2 regions of the Neorhizobium tunisiense genome follow, and region 1 is predicted to be linked to the other one. Evidence: riboswitches for the same ligand, from Rfam matches in the RefSeq annotation. Region 1 holds a riboswitch; the other holds the start of a gene.
What was found. A riboswitch is a leader RNA that binds a small molecule or an ion and turns the genes downstream of it on or off. The one in region 1 is predicted to bind S-adenosylmethionine.
Positions count from the first base shown of each region.

Region 2: it holds a riboswitch for S-adenosylmethionine, as region 1 does, so the genes downstream of both, metA (homoserine O-acetyltransferase MetA) here and ABCW43_RS08700 (O-succinylhomoserine sulfhydrylase) in region 1, are expected to answer to the same signal.

Region 1 is NZ_JBDIUU010000001.1:1,659,182-1,663,588, reverse strand. It holds gene ABCW43_RS08710 (tannase/feruloyl esterase family alpha/beta hydrolase) at 1-182, opposite strand, end outside; gene apaG (Co2+/Mg2+ efflux facilitator ApaG/CorD) at 295-687, opposite strand; gene ABCW43_RS08700 (O-succinylhomoserine sulfhydrylase) at 860-2,044, opposite strand; SAM riboswitch at 2,089-2,167, opposite strand; gene ABCW43_RS08695 (2'-deoxycytidine 5'-triphosphate deaminase) at 2,242-3,336, shown strand; tRNA gene ABCW43_RS08690 (tRNA-Gly) at 3,390-3,463, shown strand; gene ABCW43_RS08685 (pyridoxal phosphate-dependent decarboxylase family protein) at 3,635-4,407, shown strand, end outside.
Region 2 is NZ_JBDIUU010000003.1:189,837-194,243, forward strand. It holds gene ABCW43_RS14995 (ABC-F family ATP-binding cassette domain-containing protein) at 1-226, opposite strand, end outside; gene ABCW43_RS15000 (thiamine diphosphokinase) at 229-888, opposite strand; gene ABCW43_RS15005 (AAA family ATPase) at 983-1,822, shown strand; SAM riboswitch at 1,876-1,953, shown strand; gene metA (homoserine O-acetyltransferase MetA) at 2,014-2,934, shown strand; gene ABCW43_RS15015 (vWA domain-containing protein) at 2,946-4,127, shown strand; gene ABCW43_RS15020 (aldose epimerase family protein) at 4,224-4,407, shown strand, end outside.

The DNA.
Region 1 (4,407 bases):
ACGTCCGCAAATGACTGGCTGTTCAGCATGCCGCAGGCGATCTGCGGCGAGACGGTGGCGGATGCGAAATCCGACCTGTCCTTCTGGTCGATGAAACTGCTTTTGTTTTGTGCGTGTGCCGGAGCGAAGGTCGCAAGCGCCAGCAAGGCGCAGGCCACCAGCAGAATGGGTCTTGTTGTCAAGTTCTCCTCCCAAAGACCGTTTGACGACGACAGGATGCCGCAGGAGGGAGGGGGCAACAAATAGAAAAACCGACGCAACCCATAAGCTGAAGGTCGTCGTCGGTGGCGCGGTCTAGTTGAGAACGCGCATCAGGCCGGGCGAATCCAGCGAAAAGGCCGGGATCGTCACCTCGAAGGTCTCGCCTTCATCTGTCTGCATGTCGTAGTGGCCGAACATCAGCCCCGATGGTGTGTCGAGCGGACAGCCCGAGGAATATTCATAACTGTCGCCCGGCTTCAGCCGCGGCTGCTCGCCCACGACCCCCGGCCCGTCCACCTCGTCGACAATGCCGTTCTGGTCGGTAATATGCCAGTAGCGATGCACGAGCTGCACGGTAAGCGTCGAATGATTCTCGATGACGATGCGATATCCCCAGACATAGCGGCTCTCTTCCGGATTGGATTGCTCCTCCAGATAGTAGGGTTCGACGGCGACATCGATATCTCTTGTCCGGGCGCGATACATGCGACACCTCAACAATTCTCACTGCTTCGATATTGTACAGAGGGACCGCAACGTCAAGAATTCTCGCGGTTTGAACAACCGAGTGTGAGGATTTGTTGAAGTTAAGGATAACCGGGATGGTGAATTTCCGATGCCATACACCACCCCGGCCACTATCTCGAAAAGCGAACGCTTACATGCCCGCCTTGGAAAGCGCCTGAGCAAAATCCTCGATCAGGTCGTCGGTGTCCTCGATACCGGCCGACAGGCGCACGGTGCCGGGCGAGATGCCGAGTTCGGCACGGGCCTCGTCGGTCAGGTTCTTGTGCGTCGTCGTCGCCGGATGAGTGATCAGGCTCTTGGCGTCGCCGAGATTGTTGGAGATCCGCACGATTTCGAGCGCGTTCTGAAGCCTGAAGGCCGCGTCCTTGCCGCCCTTCAGCTCAAAGCAGACCAGCGTCGAACCCGCCTTCATCTGCCGGGCGACGATATCGGCCTGCGGATGGTCCTTGCGGCCCGGATAGATGACCTTCGCGACCTGTTTCTGGTCGGCGAGGAAGTCGGCGATCTTCGAGGCGCTTTCCGTCTGCTGCTTGACGCGCAGTGGCAGGGTCTCGATGCCTTTCAGCAGCGTCCAGGCGTTGAACGGCGACATCGCCGGGCCGGTATGGCGGAAATAGTCGTGCAGGTTCTCGTCGATCCATTCCTTGTCGGACAGCACGACACCACCAAGGCAACGGCCCTGGCCGTCGATATGCTTAGTCGCCGAATAGACGACGATATGCGCACCGAGTTCCAGCGGCTTCTGGAAGAGCGGGGTCGCAAACACGTTGTCGACGACGACCTTGGCGCCGACCTGGTTGGCGAGCCTGGCGACGCCGGCGATATCGACCACTTCGAGCGTCGGGTTGGTCGGGCTTTCCAGGAAGAACACCTTGGTCTTCGGGGTGATCGCCTTTTCCCAGTTTTCCAGGAAGCGGCCATCGACCAGCGTGCATTCGATGCCGTATTTCGGAGCGAGCGTCTCGACTACCCAGCGGCAGGAGCCGAACAGGGCGCGGGCCGCGACGATGTGGTCGCCGGCCTTCAGCTGGCAGAGGATCGCGGCGGTGACGGCAGCCATGCCCGAGGCGGTGGCGCGGGCGTCTTCGGCGCCTTCCAGCATGCACATGCGCTTTTCGAACATGTCATTGGTCGGGCTGCCGTAGCGGGCGTAGATGAAACCGTCGGTCTCGCCCTTGAAACGGGCTTCGGCCGCTTCCGAGGTGTCATAGACAAAACCCTGGGTGAGGAAGATCGCTTCCGAGGTTTCGCCATATTGCGAACGCAACGTGCCGCCGTGTACGAGCTGGGTTGCCGGGCGCCATTTGTTAGTCATGCGTGTTCCCCATTCAGAACAAAAAAACCGGTCGCATAAGCAGACCGGTTTCGCACCCGGTCTTTTTAGCCACTTATTTAACGTGGCTGCAAGCCGACCGGCCAAATCACCACGGGATAAGAGTGGCATAGCGCCACGCCCCGCTTGCGTCAATGGCTCGCATTTGGTTTTGTCGCCTCGAAAACTTTAAGAGAGACATGATGGCTCGCGAAACAGGAATTTTGGCGGACCGCGCAATCGCGGCGCTTTTCGACAGTGGACGGCTGATCTCCGAGCGCGAGCTCGATCTGGACCAGATCCAGCCTGCAAGCCTCGACCTGCGCCTGGGCGCCAAGGCTTTTCGCGTCCGCGCGAGCTTCATGCCGGGCCCGACGAGCCTCGTCTCCGACAAGCTCGATCGCCTCAAACTGCACGTGATCGACCTCTCGGAAGCCGCCGTGCTCGAAACCGGCTGCGTCTACATCGTGCCGCTGATGGAACGGCTCGACCTGCCGGCCAATATGTCCGCTTCCGCCAATCCGAAGAGCTCCACCGGCCGGCTCGACATTTTTACCCGCGTCATCACCGATTATGCCCAGGAATTCGACAAGATCCCCGCCGGGTACTCCGGGCCTCTCTATCTTGAAATCTCGCCGCGTACTTTCCCGATCGTGGTGCGCCGCGGTTCGCGCCTGTCGCAGATCCGTTTTCGCGTCGGCAACGCGCTGCTTGGCGAGCCGGACCTCCTGCAGCTCCACAACGGCGAAACCCTCGTTGCATCCGCCAAGCCGAATGTCTCCGGCGGCGGCATCGCTTTGTCCATCGATCTTTCCGGCGACAGCGCCGGCCTGATCGGCTATCGCGGCAAGCACCACACGGCCGTAGTCGATGTGGACAAAAAGGCCCAGCACGACATCTTCGATTTCTGGGAACCGCTTTACAGCCGCGGCCGCAACGAACTGATCCTTGATCCCGACGAGTTCTACATCCTCGTATCGCGCGAGGCGGTGCACGTGCCGCCGCTCTATGCGGCCGAGATGACGCCCTTCGATCCGCTGGTCGGCGAATTCCGCGTCCATTATGCCGGCTTCTTCGATCCGGGCTTCGGCCACGAGGCCGCGGGCGGGCGCGGCAGCCGCGCGGTGCTCGAAGTGCGCAGCCACGAAGTACCCTTCATCCTCGAAGACGGCCAGATCGTCGGCCGCCTCGTCTACGAACACATGCTGGAAAGACCCGAAGGCATGTACGGCGCAGGTCTCGGTTCCAACTACCAGGCCCAGGGACTGAAGCTGTCGAAGCATTTTCGCGCCTGACGCCACCTGCGGCTTGACAGGCGAAGCCGTCTGTTGGAAATCTGCGAGCCGACGCGGGTGTAGCTCAATGGTAGAGCAGCAGCTTCCCAAGCTGAATACGAGGGTTCGATTCCCTTCACCCGCTCCAGCTATCCCGTCTGCCTGAACGCGACAGTCATCGCCTCCATCATTTGATGATGGAGCGTGGGGTTAGGGAACTGCCCATATTATGGTAAGCTGCCGCACAGAGTTCCGATAACTAGAACCAGCATGCACCACGAGCCGCCATCGCAGTCGCGATGATAGGGAGGCACCGTCCATGGCTGAGGGCATAGACACGCTTTTCGCAGAGGCGGCACGCCTGGCCGCCGGCTTCCGCCAGGCCGAGCCTCGGCTCCACCGCCCGCAATTGCAGTACAAGGAATGCCTGGCGACGCTCGCCGAAGATCTCCAGGAGGAAACTCTCGCAATGGAGGAGGTCCTCCTGCATCTCGTGGAAAAGGCAGAGCCGGGGCTGCACCGAACGACGGGGCCGAGTTTCTTCGGCTGGGTAATCGGCGGCTCGCATCCGATGGGCGTGGCGGCAGACTTCCTCACCAGCGCCTGGGGGCAGAATGCAGGTAATCACACCGCGTCCCCTGCCGCCGCGTCTTTCGAGAAGGTGGCAGCCACATGGCTCCTGGACGTTCTCGGCCTGCCTGCGCAATCTTCCGTGGGCTTTGTGACAGGGGCGACTGTAGCCAACTTCAGCTGTCTGGCCGCGGCAAGAGGCGAGGTGCTTCGCCGGGCCGGCTGGAACGTCGATGCGGACGGGCTATTCGGCGCACCGCCGATCACCGTCATCATGGGTGACGATGCCCACACGACGGTTTTCTCAGCCTTGCAGTTCCTTGGACTTGGGCATGACCGCGTCGTCAGGATAGTCACAGACCGGCAGGGGCGTATTGTTGCCCGGCATTTCGAGGAAGCGGTCGACAAAGCGGCTGGTCCAATGATCGCCATCCTTCAGGCCGGACAGATCAACACGGGAGCTTTCGATCCTTTCGCTGAGCTCATCCCGATCGCCAGGAGCAGGGATGCCTGGATACATGT
Region 2 (4,407 bases), on a different contig from region 1:
CCTGTTCGAGATAGCGGATGGTCGAGGAGGGATGGCGGAACACCTCGCCCGACTGGGGCTCGACCATGCCGGCCGCGATCTTCATCAGCGTCGATTTGCCGGAACCGTTGCGGCCGACGAGGCAGATCCGGTCGCCCGGCTCCACCTGCATGCCGGCGCCGGCAAGCAGCGGCGCGCCGCCGAAGCTCAGGAAAATATCGTCAAGTTTCAGAATTGGGGGCGCCAAAGTCAGGCTCCTGTAAAGTCGTAGGGGCGGGCAAGGATCATGGCCCTGCCGCTCTTTAGATGGAATTCCACAGGGCCTTCCGCAACGTTGGAGACGGTGCGCGAGGAGCCGAAGGGAAGCGAGAAGTTGTCGAGCGGATATCGTGCGCCGATGATATCGAGCCCTTCGAGGGCTGAAAAACCGACGACGGAAAAGAGCGAACCCCTGGGCAGGTCGAGCGTCTTGCCATTGCCGGGGAGGAGAGGGGTTGCCTCCTCGTCGCCGGCGGCGAGCATGACGTCAAGGCCGCCTTCCGCCAGGCTCATGGCATGAAAAAAGTGCTGGAGCGCATGGTCGCTGCGCTCGCCGCCCATGGCGCCGGCGAAGATCAGTCGCGTGGCTCCGCGCCGGATTGCCTCAGCCGTGGCGATCTCGCCGTCCGTCTCGTTCTTGGCCGGCGGAAAGGCCTGCCGTTCGACGCCCGGGAACTGCGCGATCAGCGCGGCATCAGAGGAATCGAAATCGCCGACCCAGAGTTCCGGCGTGACGCCCAGCGCCAACGCATGCCGCATGCCGCTGTCGGCCGCGATGAAGCGGCTGCCGGCAACCGCGTCCCGCAGGCGGTCGGTGACGGTCAGATTGCCGCCGAGCAGAATGGTGAAGGTCGAATGGCTCATGCGCATTGCCCATAGCGCAAAGCCGGCACAAAGGGAAAGCTGTTGCACCGCCACGGGTGAGCTTTTAGTTTGCGGCGCGTTCACCGATCAGGATCACGAGATGCAGTTTCAGGGTACAGCGGACTATATTGCCGACAAGGATCTGATGGTGGCGGTCAACGCTGCGATCCGGCTCGAACGTCCGTTGCTGGTGAAAGGCGAGCCCGGCACCGGCAAGACCGAACTGGCGCGGCAGGTGGCCGCCGCCCTCGGCCTCGACCTGATCGAGTGGAACATCAAGTCCACCACGAAGGCGCAGCAGGGGCTTTACGAATACGACGCCGTCTCGCGGCTGCGCGACAGCCAGCTCGGCGACGAGCGCGTCCACGATGTCGCGAACTACATCCGTCGCGGCAAGCTGTGGCAGGCCTTTGCCTCCGACAGGAAGCTCGTCCTGCTGATCGACGAGATCGACAAGGCCGATATCGAATTCCCGAACGACCTGCTGCAGGAACTCGACCGCATGGAATTCCATGTCTACGAGACCGGCGAAATGGTGCGCGCCAAGGTCTGGCCGATCGTCATCATCACCTCCAATAACGAGAAGGAACTGCCGGACGCCTTCCTGCGCCGCTGTTTCTTCCACTATATCCGCTTCCCGGATGTCGATACGCTCGCCCGCATCGTCGAGGTTCATTATCCCGGCATCAAGCAGACGCTGGTGCGCAATGCGCTCACCCAATTCTACGAAATCCGCGAGATGCCGGGACTGAAGAAGAAGCCCTCGACCTCCGAAGCGCTCGACTGGATCCGGCTTCTGGTCTCCGACGACGTCGACCCTTCGGACCTGCGCGGTGACGTCAAGAACGCGCTGCCGAAGCTGCATGGCGCTCTCCTCAAGAACGAGCAGGACGTGCATCTGTTCGAGCGGATGGCCTTCATGGCGCGGCGGGAGCGGTAAGCGGTAAATTATGCTCCCATTGACGCCGGGCATGGCAAGGCGTATTTGAGCTTTTCAGAATTCGTGGTGATTTGGCCGGCCGGCTTGCAGCCACGTTAAAAAAGTCGCTAAAGGGCCGCGAGAAGATGTCTTCCCACGGACCGGTTGCGATTTTTATCGTTGCCGGTTTTTATTTTTGTTGGGTTTGAGACATGCCGATCAAGATTCCCGATACGCTGCCCGCATTCAGCACGCTCGTTTCCGAAGGCGTGCGGGTGATGACCGAAACCATGGCGGTGCGGCAGGACATTCGTCCGTTGCAGATCGGGCTCTTGAACCTCATGCCAAACAAGATCAAGACCGAGCTGCAGATGGCCCGCCTGGTCGGCGCCTCACCGCTGCAGGTCGAGTTCTCGCTGATCCGCATCGGCGGCCACAGGGCGAAGAACACGTCGGAAGACCATCTCCTTTCCTTCTACGAGACCTGGGAAGAGGTGAAGCACCGCAAGTTCGACGGCTTCATCATCACCGGCGCCCCGATCGAGACGCTTGCCTTCGAGGACGTCACCTATTGGGACGAGATGAGGCAAATCCTCGACTGGACCGCGACCAACGTGCATTCGACCATGAATGTCTGCTGGGGCGCGATGGCGGCCATCTATCATTTCCATGGCGTGCCGAAATACGAGCTCAAGGAAAAGGCGTTCGGCGTCTATCGCCACCGCAATCTCGTGCCGTCCTCGATCTATCTCAACGGCTTTTCGGACGATTTTCAGGTGCCGGTGTCGCGCTGGACGGAAGTCCGCCGCGCCGACATCGAGAAGAACCCAAACCTCGAAATCCTGATGGAATCCGAGGAAATGGGCATCTGCCTGGTGCACGAGAAGGCCGGCAAGCGGCTCTACATGTTCAACCATGTGGAATACGACTCCACCTCGCTGGCGGACGAATATTTCCGCGACGTTAATGCCGGCGTACCGATCAAGATGCCGCACAACTACTTCCCGCATAACGACGATACGCTGACGCCCTTGAACCGGTGGCGCAGCCATGCCCATCTTCTGTTCGGCAACTGGATCAACGAGATCTACCAGACGACCCCTTATGATCTGGAGAAGATCGGCACCGAATAGGTTTCGACGCGATGTTCATCCCTTTCTTCCTTCACCTGAAAGAAGCCAAAATCCCGGTGACGCTGCGGGAATTCCTGGACCTTCTTGGAGGCATGGAAGAGGGGATCGCGGATTTCGATGTCGAAGCCTTCTATTTCCTCGCCCGCACCGCGCTGGTGAAGGACGAGCGGCATATCGACAGGTTCGACCGGGTCTTTTCCTCCTATTTCCGCGGACTGGAGATGGTCTCCGGCGAGCCGGGCCTGGATATCGCCAACATCCCGGAGGAATGGCTGCGCAAGCTCGTCGAGAAGCATCTGACCGACGAGGAGAAAAAACTCGTCGAGTCGCTCGGTGGTTTCGAAAAACTGATGGAGACGCTGCGAAAGCGGCTGGAGGAACAGAAGGGTCGGCATCAGGGCGGCTCGAAATGGATCGGAACCGGCGGCACGTCGCCCTTCGGGGCTTATGGTTACAATCCGGAAGGGGTGCGGATCGGCCAGGACCAGTCCCGCCATCGCCGGGCGGTGAAGGTCTGGGATAGACGCGAATTCGCCGATTTCGACGATAAGGTCGAGCTCGGTACCCGCAACATCAAGCTGGCGCTGAAGCGTCTGCGCCGCTGGGTGCGGGAAGGGGCGGCCGAGGAGTTCGATCTTACCGGCACGATCCGATCCACTGCCGAACACGGTTATCTCGACGTGCAGACCCGGCCGGAACGGCGCAATGCGGTCAAGCTCCTGATGCTCTTCGATGTCGGCGGCTCGATGGACGATCATATCCGTGTCGTCGAAGAATTGTTTTCGGCGGCGCGGGCCGAGTTCAGGCATATGGAACATTTCTACTTCCACAATTGCCTCTATGAAGGCGTGTGGAAGGAGAACCGCCGCCGCTCGGACAGGATGCCGACGCTCGACCTGATCCGCAGCTACGGCGCCGACTATAAGGTGATCTTCGTCGGCGATGCCTCGATGAGCCCCTATGAGATCACCCATACGGGCGGTTCGGTGGAGCACTGGAACCAGGAACCGGGCGAGGCCTGGATCAGGCGCGTCACCGATCACTTCCATCGCTGCGTCTGGCTCAATCCGGTGCCGGACGATCATTGGAGCCATACGACCTCGATCGGGGTGATGCGGCGGCTGATGACCGAACGGATGTTTCCGCTGACGCTCGGCGGGCTGGAACAGGCAACTCGGATGCTCACTCGCTGACTTTGCTTTTCCCGGAACTTTATCGGTCTCCGGCGTTGCGGCCTGCCGTCAAATCGCGCAGTTTGCCGCAAAGCATATTGGCGGAGGAACAGTCCCATGGCGGATCAGAATTTCGAAGTTTTCGGCACCACGGAAAAGGGTGAAACCGTCTATCGCGTCCAGATCTCCGGGGGCGGGCTGACGGCGAGTGTCATCACCTGGGGCGCTGTCATCCAGGACCTCAGGCTCGAAGGCCACGAGCCCCCGCTCGTGCTCGGCTTGGAACGGTTTGAGGACTACC